2 regions of the Halobacillus sp. ACCC02827 genome follow, and region 1 is predicted to be linked to the other one. Evidence: predicted binding sites of a transcription regulator. Region 1 holds the regulator's gene; the other holds the start of a gene.
What was found. Region 1 encodes NrdR, which represses ribonucleotide reductase genes. Its sites were predicted from a motif close to AACACNATATATNGTGTT; they were not measured.

Region 1 (4,476 bases):
CTGATTGTGATTCTGCACCAATGTCATCTAACATTAATACGGGGGTTTCTTTAAACGCATTGATTTTATCATTGATGGAATCGTCCTTTATAGACGCTTTCATCTCTCTGACGAATTCCGGCATGTAGATGACCATGGATGGAATATGCTTTTCGCTCAATTCATTGGCTATAGCTCCGAGAAAATACGTTTTCCCGACACCGAAAGGTCCATGAAAATACAACCCTTTGCTCGGAAGCTCTTCAGAAAGACTTTCAATATAACGGACCGTTTGTTCCACTGCCGCACTGCGGTCGGGGTCTTGAAGATCCAGTCTTGAAAGAGAGGCTTCCAAGATCTCCCTCGGCATGTGAAGACTCCGGACAAGTGACTTTTGCTGTTCATGCTCTTCCCGCTTCCTTTGTCGGCTGCACTTATCGTAAGCAAGCTTCACTTCCTGGCCATCTACTTCCACACGCGGCACGTATCCAGGGAGAATATTAATACACGCTTCACGTGACGGACACTTTTCACAGTTTTTCGATTGGGACTGGTACTCATAGAGCTTAATGAGATTCTTCTCCATGCTCTTCTCCGTCAACTCCGGATGGTGTTCTATCAGCTGCCGTACATCTTCCGACTGGAGCACTTCTTCTTTCATTTTGTTCATTCGATCTTGAAAGGTTTTATTGTTTCTCATCCATTTCTTCAATGATTTCTGGATCGGTTCCATTCTGCCACCTCCTCATTCATCCGTTCTCTCTGCTTGTCAACTTCCTTATACGTGCAGCGATATCATCCGTATCCACGTTAACCGAAGCAGAAACTTTCTCACCGGATCCTGCGTCCTTGTTGAACCAAGCCGGAATGACTTCTTCTTTCGTATTCACACGTCTCTGTGACTTCTGCTGACCCCACTGCTGATACTTCTGATGCTCAGCCTTAGCAAGATTCATCGCCTGACGCACAGTAGTCACGTTTTTCCGTGCCCAGTGCCCGGCTATTTTCTGCAAATAAGACTTGGACAATTTCATATCTGTTTTCAAAAGCACGTAGTGAACAAGAACATTCATGACCCCGGGGTTGATTCCCTGCTCTGTCATGACGTCCCGAATCAGCTTCAAATCCTGGTCAGATGCCCTGTTGCCCTGAGAAAGGTCTTCAAGAAGTTCCCTTGGTGATTTTCTTTCAAGCATGGCAATAAACTGATCTTCTTTACTCACACTTTCTTCCGCTCCTGTGTCCTGTGTTTTTTCTCGAGCATCTATATTAGACTGCTTCTTCGGGACAGGCTTTTCCTTCAGAAAATCATGACAGGCGGCTTTAAATTCTTCTTCTACGAGATAATGATTTTCATCAATCGCCCACGTCACGGCTTTTTCAATGTCGATCGTTGATAAATCATACAGCGTGGCTAGCTGAAGAATTAACTTTCTATTCCGTCCTGTAAGAATCTGTTCACTCGGATACATCCGTTTCTTTAGAGCATGATGGAGCCAGTCGAAATCCACTTTCGTTTGGGACGTCACAGGCCCTCGGCTCTCTTTCTGATTCTGCTTATCCGCAAGGGAGGTGGTCTCGGCCTGTACGGTCTCAAGCATTTTCGCATGAAATACCTGATCGAAAGTTGCAGTGACTTCTCCAAAACCATCCAGAACGTACTCTTTGCAGATGAGCCGTTCTTTTAAGTTTTCATATTTGCGCTGTCCGATTTCATGGTAAAGCAGAAGGGAGAGCATATCATCCATGAAGAATTCCTCCGCAGAGAAGGGAGGATACAGGTAATACATGTATTCGGCATGAGCCCCTCCCCCTTCTGCCTGGAAAGAACGCAGAAGGCCGATTGCCTCCAGCTTCTTCCTGGCTTCATAGATCTTATCCAATGGCGCAGACAGATAGCCCATCAACGTGTGGTGGGTCTGTACTTGTTCTGCAGCATTCATTTCAGACTCCGATAATAAAATCTGATATAAAGAAATCGCCAGACGACCGACGATCGGTTGATACAAATGGGATAACGAACGATGAAAATTCCTCGGCAGCTCCCCCCGCTTCACAACTCGAAAACCATCTACCGGGAGTAACTTCCCTATCGAATGATTCATCTTCCGCACCTCCTTCTTCCTTTCATATTACCCGGTTTCCCTTGAAAAAGAAAATGAGCCAATGCCGGCTCATTTGTCATCTTCGTGTTTTATTAAATCCTTCAGTTCATCAATAAAAACATTGATGTCCTTAAATTGTCGATAGACGGATGCGAAACGGACATAAGAGACTTCGTCAATTCCAGAAAGACGCCCCATGACCATTTCTCCTATATCTTTACTCAACACTTCCGAGACGCCGCGGTTCCTGAGTTCTTTCTCGATGTCCAGTGTCACACCTTCCAGTTCCTCGACCGCAACCGGGCGCTTCTCACAAGCTCTGATCAAGCCCCGCATCAATTTCTCTCTACTGAATTCTTCTCTTGTGCCTTCTTTTTTCACTACAATCAAAGGAACTTCTTCAATTCGTTCAAACGTGGTAAAGCGGAAGTCACACTGTTCACATTCTCTCCGCCTGCGTATGGCCTGGCCATCCTCAATCGGCCGCGAATCAAGCACCTTCGTACTCTTGTAGTGGCAATTAGGGCATTTCAAAATTGATCAACTCCACATCGTCTTCGTTTCCACATCGCTTATGATGGATCGACAGGCTGAAATTGGCTGTCCAACTGCTTATACAACGAAACAATGGTGTTCCGACTGTATCCGAAATCAACGGGTCCACCGGAATCCGTTGTTACGGAAAAATCAACAGCGGTACGGAAAGGACGGACCATAATGATAGTCACAACAATGAAAGCACGCCTTTTCCCTTTATATTTAATCGTAAGTTCGCCGCGTTCCTTCGAGGATGCTACAATCTGTGAGGGTGCGGGAAACAGTTCTTCCACGGCACGGAAAACGTCATCACGCTTTGCTTTATAATAGTGTGTGACAAGTTCTTCATCCTTATGCTGTTCACTGGTTTCTGAGTGATTACTGATATATCTTGATATAAATGCTTTCACTTATCTGGCCCCTTCAATCCATTCGACATGATCTTCCATCATTTTAACATGATTCTTCAAAATAAGAAATAACAGTTACCAAAGGAGAGTTGACCCCATACAAAAAAACCGCACAGACTTCTCTGCGCGGCTCGATTTACTGCGTTTCTCTTTTTAAAGGGCACGAGATTCCTGTACTTCCACAGGTCCCATCCCTCTCGGTACTTCCACGGTTTCATTCTTCCCTGCTTCCAGTGCTTCAACGATGTAGTGGGCTGCAACGTTCGGATCAATACGGTCGCCGCACGTGTAGACATCGATACTTGCATATCCATGCTCCGGAAAACTGTGAATCGTCAAGTGCGATTCGGAAATGATGACCACTCCGCTCACCCCGTGTGGAGCGAACTTATGAAAAGCGACCTCTCTTACTTCTGCTCCCGCTTTCAAAGCAGCATCAACAAAAACCTGCTCTATATACGACATATCATTCAATTTCTCTTCATTACAATCCCATAGTTCAGCAATTACGTGTCTTCCCATTGTATCCATATTAAGGATCCCCCTTTGTACATTAACTTCTTCCCCTCTGAAATAACAGTCATGCACTACCATGGGGGAAAGTTAGTCCTGAGAGGTCCTAACCCTTTGAGTAGACATGAAAACATAAGAAATTCAGAAGTTCAAAAGAAAGTATATATGGTTTACCCGTAATTTGCAAGATTTATTTCAAATATAGCAAACCATAGTCACCGGGTCCTAGTATACGATACATTCGGGATGCTTTCTAGTGCTTTCTCAAGACACGCGGACCGCTTTCTCCTGCTGCATCATATTCCCGACATATTTAGCAAGGTCAACAACCCGGCAGGAGTATCCCCACTCATTGTCATACCAAGCCAGCACCTTCACTTTACGCTCTTCGATCACCTGGGTGGACAATCCATCGATGATCGCAGAAGAAGGGGACGTCGTATAATCTATGGAAACGAGCGGCTCCTCATTAAATTCCAAGATTCCTTTCATTTCATACCTTGCCATACCAGCAAACGCCTCATTCACTTCTTCTCTCGTCACATCGCGTTTCACATCAACGACGAGATCAACAAGGGATACATTTGGAGTAGGCACCCGCAGCGCCATTCCGTTCAGTTTCCCCCGCATGCTCGGGATCACTTCTCCCAATGCTTTTGCAGCCCCTGTCGAAGTCGGGATAATTGACTGTGTACAGCCCCGGGCGCGGCGGAGGTCCTTATGTGGATTATCCAGGTTCTTCTGATCGTTTGTAAAAGAGTGAACAGTAGTCATCAAGCCGTTGACGATACCAAATTGGTCTTCCAATACTTTTACAACAGGAGCAAGACAGTTGGTCGTACAAGAAGCATTGGACAGGACGTGATGCTGTTCCGGTACATAACTATCTTCATTTACTCCCATAACAATCGTAGCATCTACTTCTTTACCGG
Region 2 (4,476 bases), 240 kb from region 1:
ACCGGATTCAGTCTTCCGGAGTTGGATGTACCGGAAGTGGACGTGGAAGGTATGATCGGCGAGAAATATGTTCGGAAACAGGAACCGGATCTCCCGGAAGTAAGTGAACTTCAAATTATAAGGCATTATACGGGACTTTCTAAACGGAATCACGGGGTCGACTCCGGTTTTTATCCACTCGGCTCCTGTACGATGAAGTATAATCCTAAAATGAATGAAGATGTTGCCCGCTTTCCTGGCTTCAGCCACATCCACCCGTATCAGCCGGAGGAGACGGTACAAGGTGCCCTGCATTTAATGTACGACCTTCAAGAATCGCTTGCTGCTATAACCGGGATGGATACCGTCACTCTACAACCGGCAGCGGGTGCGCATGGAGAGTGGACGGGATTAATGATGATTCGTGCCTACCATGAAGCGAATGGGGATTACAACCGTACGAAAGTTATCGTTCCGGATTCTGCGCATGGAACGAACCCAGCCTCCGCAACAGTCGCAGGATTTGAAGCTGTAACCGTTAAATCCGATGATCGCGGGCTCGTCGATCTGGAAGATTTAAAACGTGTGGTCGATGAAGAGACGGCCGCCTTAATGCTGACAAACCCGAACACGCTTGGTCTGTTTGAAGAGGATATTGAAGAAATGGCAGCGATCGTTCATGAAGCAGGCGGAAAGCTTTATTATGACGGTGCCAATCTGAATGCTGTTTTAGGTTATGCCCGCCCCGGGGATATGGGATTTGACGTCGTCCACTTGAATCTGCATAAGACGTTTACAGGTCCACACGGCGGGGGAGGACCTGGTTCCGGGCCTGTAGGGGTAACTGCAGAACTGGCGGCGTACCTGCCTAAGCCGATTCTGGTGAAACAGGGCGGTCAGTACATCTTTGATTATGATCGACCGGATTCTATCGGCCGGGTGAAGCCGTATTACGGTAATTTCGGCATCAACGTTCGTGCCTACACGTATATACGTACAATGGGGGCGGAAGGCTTGAAGAAGGTAAGTGAGTATGCTGTCATCAATGCCAACTACATGATGCGCCGCCTTCAGGAGTATTATGACCTTCCATTTGACCGTCATTGTAAGCATGAATTTATTTTATCTGGCAGACGTCAGAAGAAGCTCGGAGTACGGACGTTGGACATAGCAAAACGCCTGCTTGATTTTGGGTACCATCCACCGACCATCTATTTCCCGATTAACGTCGAGGAAGCAATGATGATCGAACCGACGGAAACCGAATCCAAGGAAACGCTGGACGGCTTTATCGATGTGATGATTCAAATAGCCAAAGAAGCAGAAGAGAATCCTGAAATTGTTCAGGAAGCTCCTCATACGACAATCGTGAGCCGCATGGATGAAACACAGGCGGCAAGGAAACCGGTGTTGAGATACCGGAAAGGCGAATGAAAATAACCGGAGTCCCTTCAAGGACTCCGGTTTGCTTTTTTCTATCATGATTGGGATAATGAGTAATCTCCCGGCAGGATATTACTTCTTCGTTTTGATCTTTCCGGACCATTTTTTGAATCCGCTCTGCAGCATGTTCAAATCTTTGTAGCCGTTTTTATGCAGCAGCATAGCTGCACGTGCAGACCTGGCACCGCTTTGGCAGTACAGGTACACCGGCTTATCTTTGCGGATTTCAACAAGACGATTGCGCAGCTGCGATAGTGGAATATTTCTCGCGCCCAGTATATGTCCGCCTTCGTATTCTTTCGGTTCCCGGACGTCGATGAGCTGGGCTTTTCTGTATCCTTCGCGGAACTGTTCTTCCGTCAGTGTCGTCATGATTTTTCTAGCTTTGAAGTATCTATATAATCCAAAAGCAATGATCAAGACCAGTGCACCGATTAAAATCCATAAATCCATATGTGCCTCCCCCTTTTCTCTCTTTCTCTATCTATTATAGGAGGGAATCGTTTGCATTTCAAAAATATTTTTCCGTGTTTAAGCAAAAACATGCGCCATCATGGTTTTCCGATGGAAGTGGGAATGCAACAGATGAATAAATGGAAAAGAAGGATAATCGGCTGTTTTTGCTTCGGATTGCTTTTCAAATCGGCTTCGCTCGTAATATTATTAGATTGACAAATTTCTACCTTTTTGTTCAAAACACAAGATATTGAATATATTCTGAAAAAGGGCACAAGATATTGATTATATTTTTGAAAATGTGGTATGTTACTTATATCGATTTTTTATTTAGTAAGGGAGAGATGCAAGATGCAGACGTCAACCTCCACCGATGTCCATACAAAGATTAATGTGGAAAGACTGAACGCAGATATCCGTCAGTTTCCGCAAGTACATGAAATTACAGAAAACATGTCTATTACACACAAAGGCGTGTCCCGGCTTGTCATGTTGGACCGCTATGCATTCAAAGATACAGAGAAACTTACATTGTCGGAGGGAGACTTTGTTGTTCTCACGGTCAAAGACGATCCTAAGTTCCCGGCTCGAGGCTTTGGCTTCATTCATGAGATTGATTGGGAGAAGCACGAAGCTGTTGTCCGTGTCGAAGATGAATTCCTAAGCGTCCTTGACAGACCGGAAGAGCAGGAGTCAGGATTGATCCGCAGAAACCTTGACACGATTGATAAACCGTTAGAGGTATATTACGAACAGATCGCTCTTCGGAATGCGACAGGCCTGTCCGAAGTGGAAACAGATCCGCTTAAGAAACAGGAAAGTTTCGAGAAATTCTACGAAGAACTTTCTGATATGAATTTCATCCCTGCCGGCCGTGTGCTTTATGGTGCCGGTTCCCAAACGGATGTTACGTATTTCAACTGTTACGTGATGCCTTATATCCAGGATTCCAGGGAAGGCATATCCGATCACAGAAAACAGGTGATGGAAATTATGTCACGAGGAGGCGGTGTCGGTACGAATGGTTCCACACTGCGCCCACGCAATACGCTGGCCCGTGGAGTGAACGGTAAATCATCCGGATCCGTTTCCTGGCTTGATGACATTGCGAAATTAACGCACTTGGTTGAACAAGGTGGATCGAGACGCGGTGCGCAGATGATTATGCTTTCAGACTGGCATCCGGATATTCTTGAATTCATCATTTCTAAAATGCAGAATCCACGAATCCTGCGTTACCTGATCGAAAATACAGAAGATGAACAAATTAAGCAGCTTGCCAAGGACAAGCTTAAATTCACCCCACTTACGGAGACGGAGAAAGATCTCTATCAGAGCGTCGTGAATTACAAGCATATCCAAGGACAAGGGGGCTTTACGGACCAAAGCATCCGCGAAGCAGAAGAAAAGCTTCAAATCGGCGGCACTTATACCGTTCATAATTCCGAGTTTTTGACGGGAGCCAATATCTCCGTCTGTGTCACAAAAGAATTTATGGAAGCTGTCGATCAGGACGCTGCCTACGAACTGCGATTCCCGGACGTGGAGAATTACACAGAAGAGGAAATGCGTGTGTATAACGAAGAATGGCACAACAGCGGCGACGTCCGTGAATGGGAGGAACGTGGTTTTGGAGTCCGTACGTACCGTACAGTCAAGGCGAAAGAACTTTGGAACTTGATTAATATTTGTGCTACGTACTCAGCAGAGCCGGGTATCTTCTTCATCGACAATGCCAATGAGAAAACTAATGCGACCGCTTATGGTCAAAAAGTCGTTGCGACAAACCCTTGTGGAGAGCAGCCGTTAGCGCCGTTCAGCGTTTGTAACCTTGCTGCCGTAAACTTGGCCAGTGTCGCCGATAAGGCTAACAAGCAGGTCGATTTCGCTAAGCTGAAACAAACGGTCGAGCGTGGTGTGCGTATGCAGGATAACGTTATTGACGCAACGCCATACTTCCTGGAAGAGAATAAGAAGCAGGCTCTTGGTGAACGTCGTATTGGATTAGGGGTAATGGGGCTCCACGATCTCCTTATTTACTGTGAATCCGTCTACGGTTCCGAAGAAGGAAATAAACTTGTCGATGAAATCTTTGAAACCATTGCGACCACGGCTTATCGTGCATCGATTGAACTCGCGAAAGAGAAAGGAAGTTTCCCGTTTCTGATCGGAGAGACAGAAGAAGAAACAAAGGAGCTTCGTGAGCGTTTTATCAACACAGGTTATATGAAAGACATGCCTGAGGATATCCGTAAAGATGTATTGACTTACGGTATCCGCAACTCCCATTTGTTGACTGTTGCTCCGACAGGTAGTACAGGCACAATGGTGGGCGTTAGTACTGGTCTGGAACCTTATTTCTCCTTCTCTTACTACCGAAGCGGACGTCTAGGTAAGTTTATTGAAGTGAAAGCAGATATTCTTCAGGAATATTTGGATGAACACCCGGAACAGGATCCAAACGAGCTTCCAGAATGGTTCGTAACCGCAATGACTCTCAGCCCCGAAGCACATGCAGATACGCAGTGCATTATCCAACGCTGGGTCGACAGCAGTATTTCCAAGACGGTAAACGCACCGAAAGGATACACGGTCGAA

Region 2: the regulator NrdR is predicted to act here: its motif matches at 2,118-2,135, upstream of QRD89_RS11585 (vitamin B12-dependent ribonucleotide reductase).

The regions. Positions count from the first base shown of each region.
Region 1 is NZ_CP128168.1:2,417,284-2,421,759, forward strand. It holds gene dnaI (primosomal protein DnaI) at 1-712, opposite strand, end outside; gene QRD89_RS12875 (replication initiation and membrane attachment family protein) at 729-2,084, opposite strand; gene nrdR (transcriptional regulator NrdR) at 2,154-2,618, opposite strand; gene QRD89_RS12885 (hypothetical protein) at 2,657-3,031, opposite strand; gene speD (adenosylmethionine decarboxylase) at 3,185-3,562, opposite strand; gene QRD89_RS12895 (glyceraldehyde-3-phosphate dehydrogenase) at 3,809-4,476, opposite strand, start outside.
Region 2 is NZ_CP128168.1:2,178,167-2,182,642, reverse strand. It holds gene gcvPB (aminomethyl-transferring glycine dehydrogenase subunit GcvPB) at 1-1,413, shown strand, start outside; gene QRD89_RS11590 (rhodanese-like domain-containing protein) at 1,495-1,875, opposite strand; gene QRD89_RS11585 (vitamin B12-dependent ribonucleotide reductase) at 2,230-4,476, shown strand, end outside.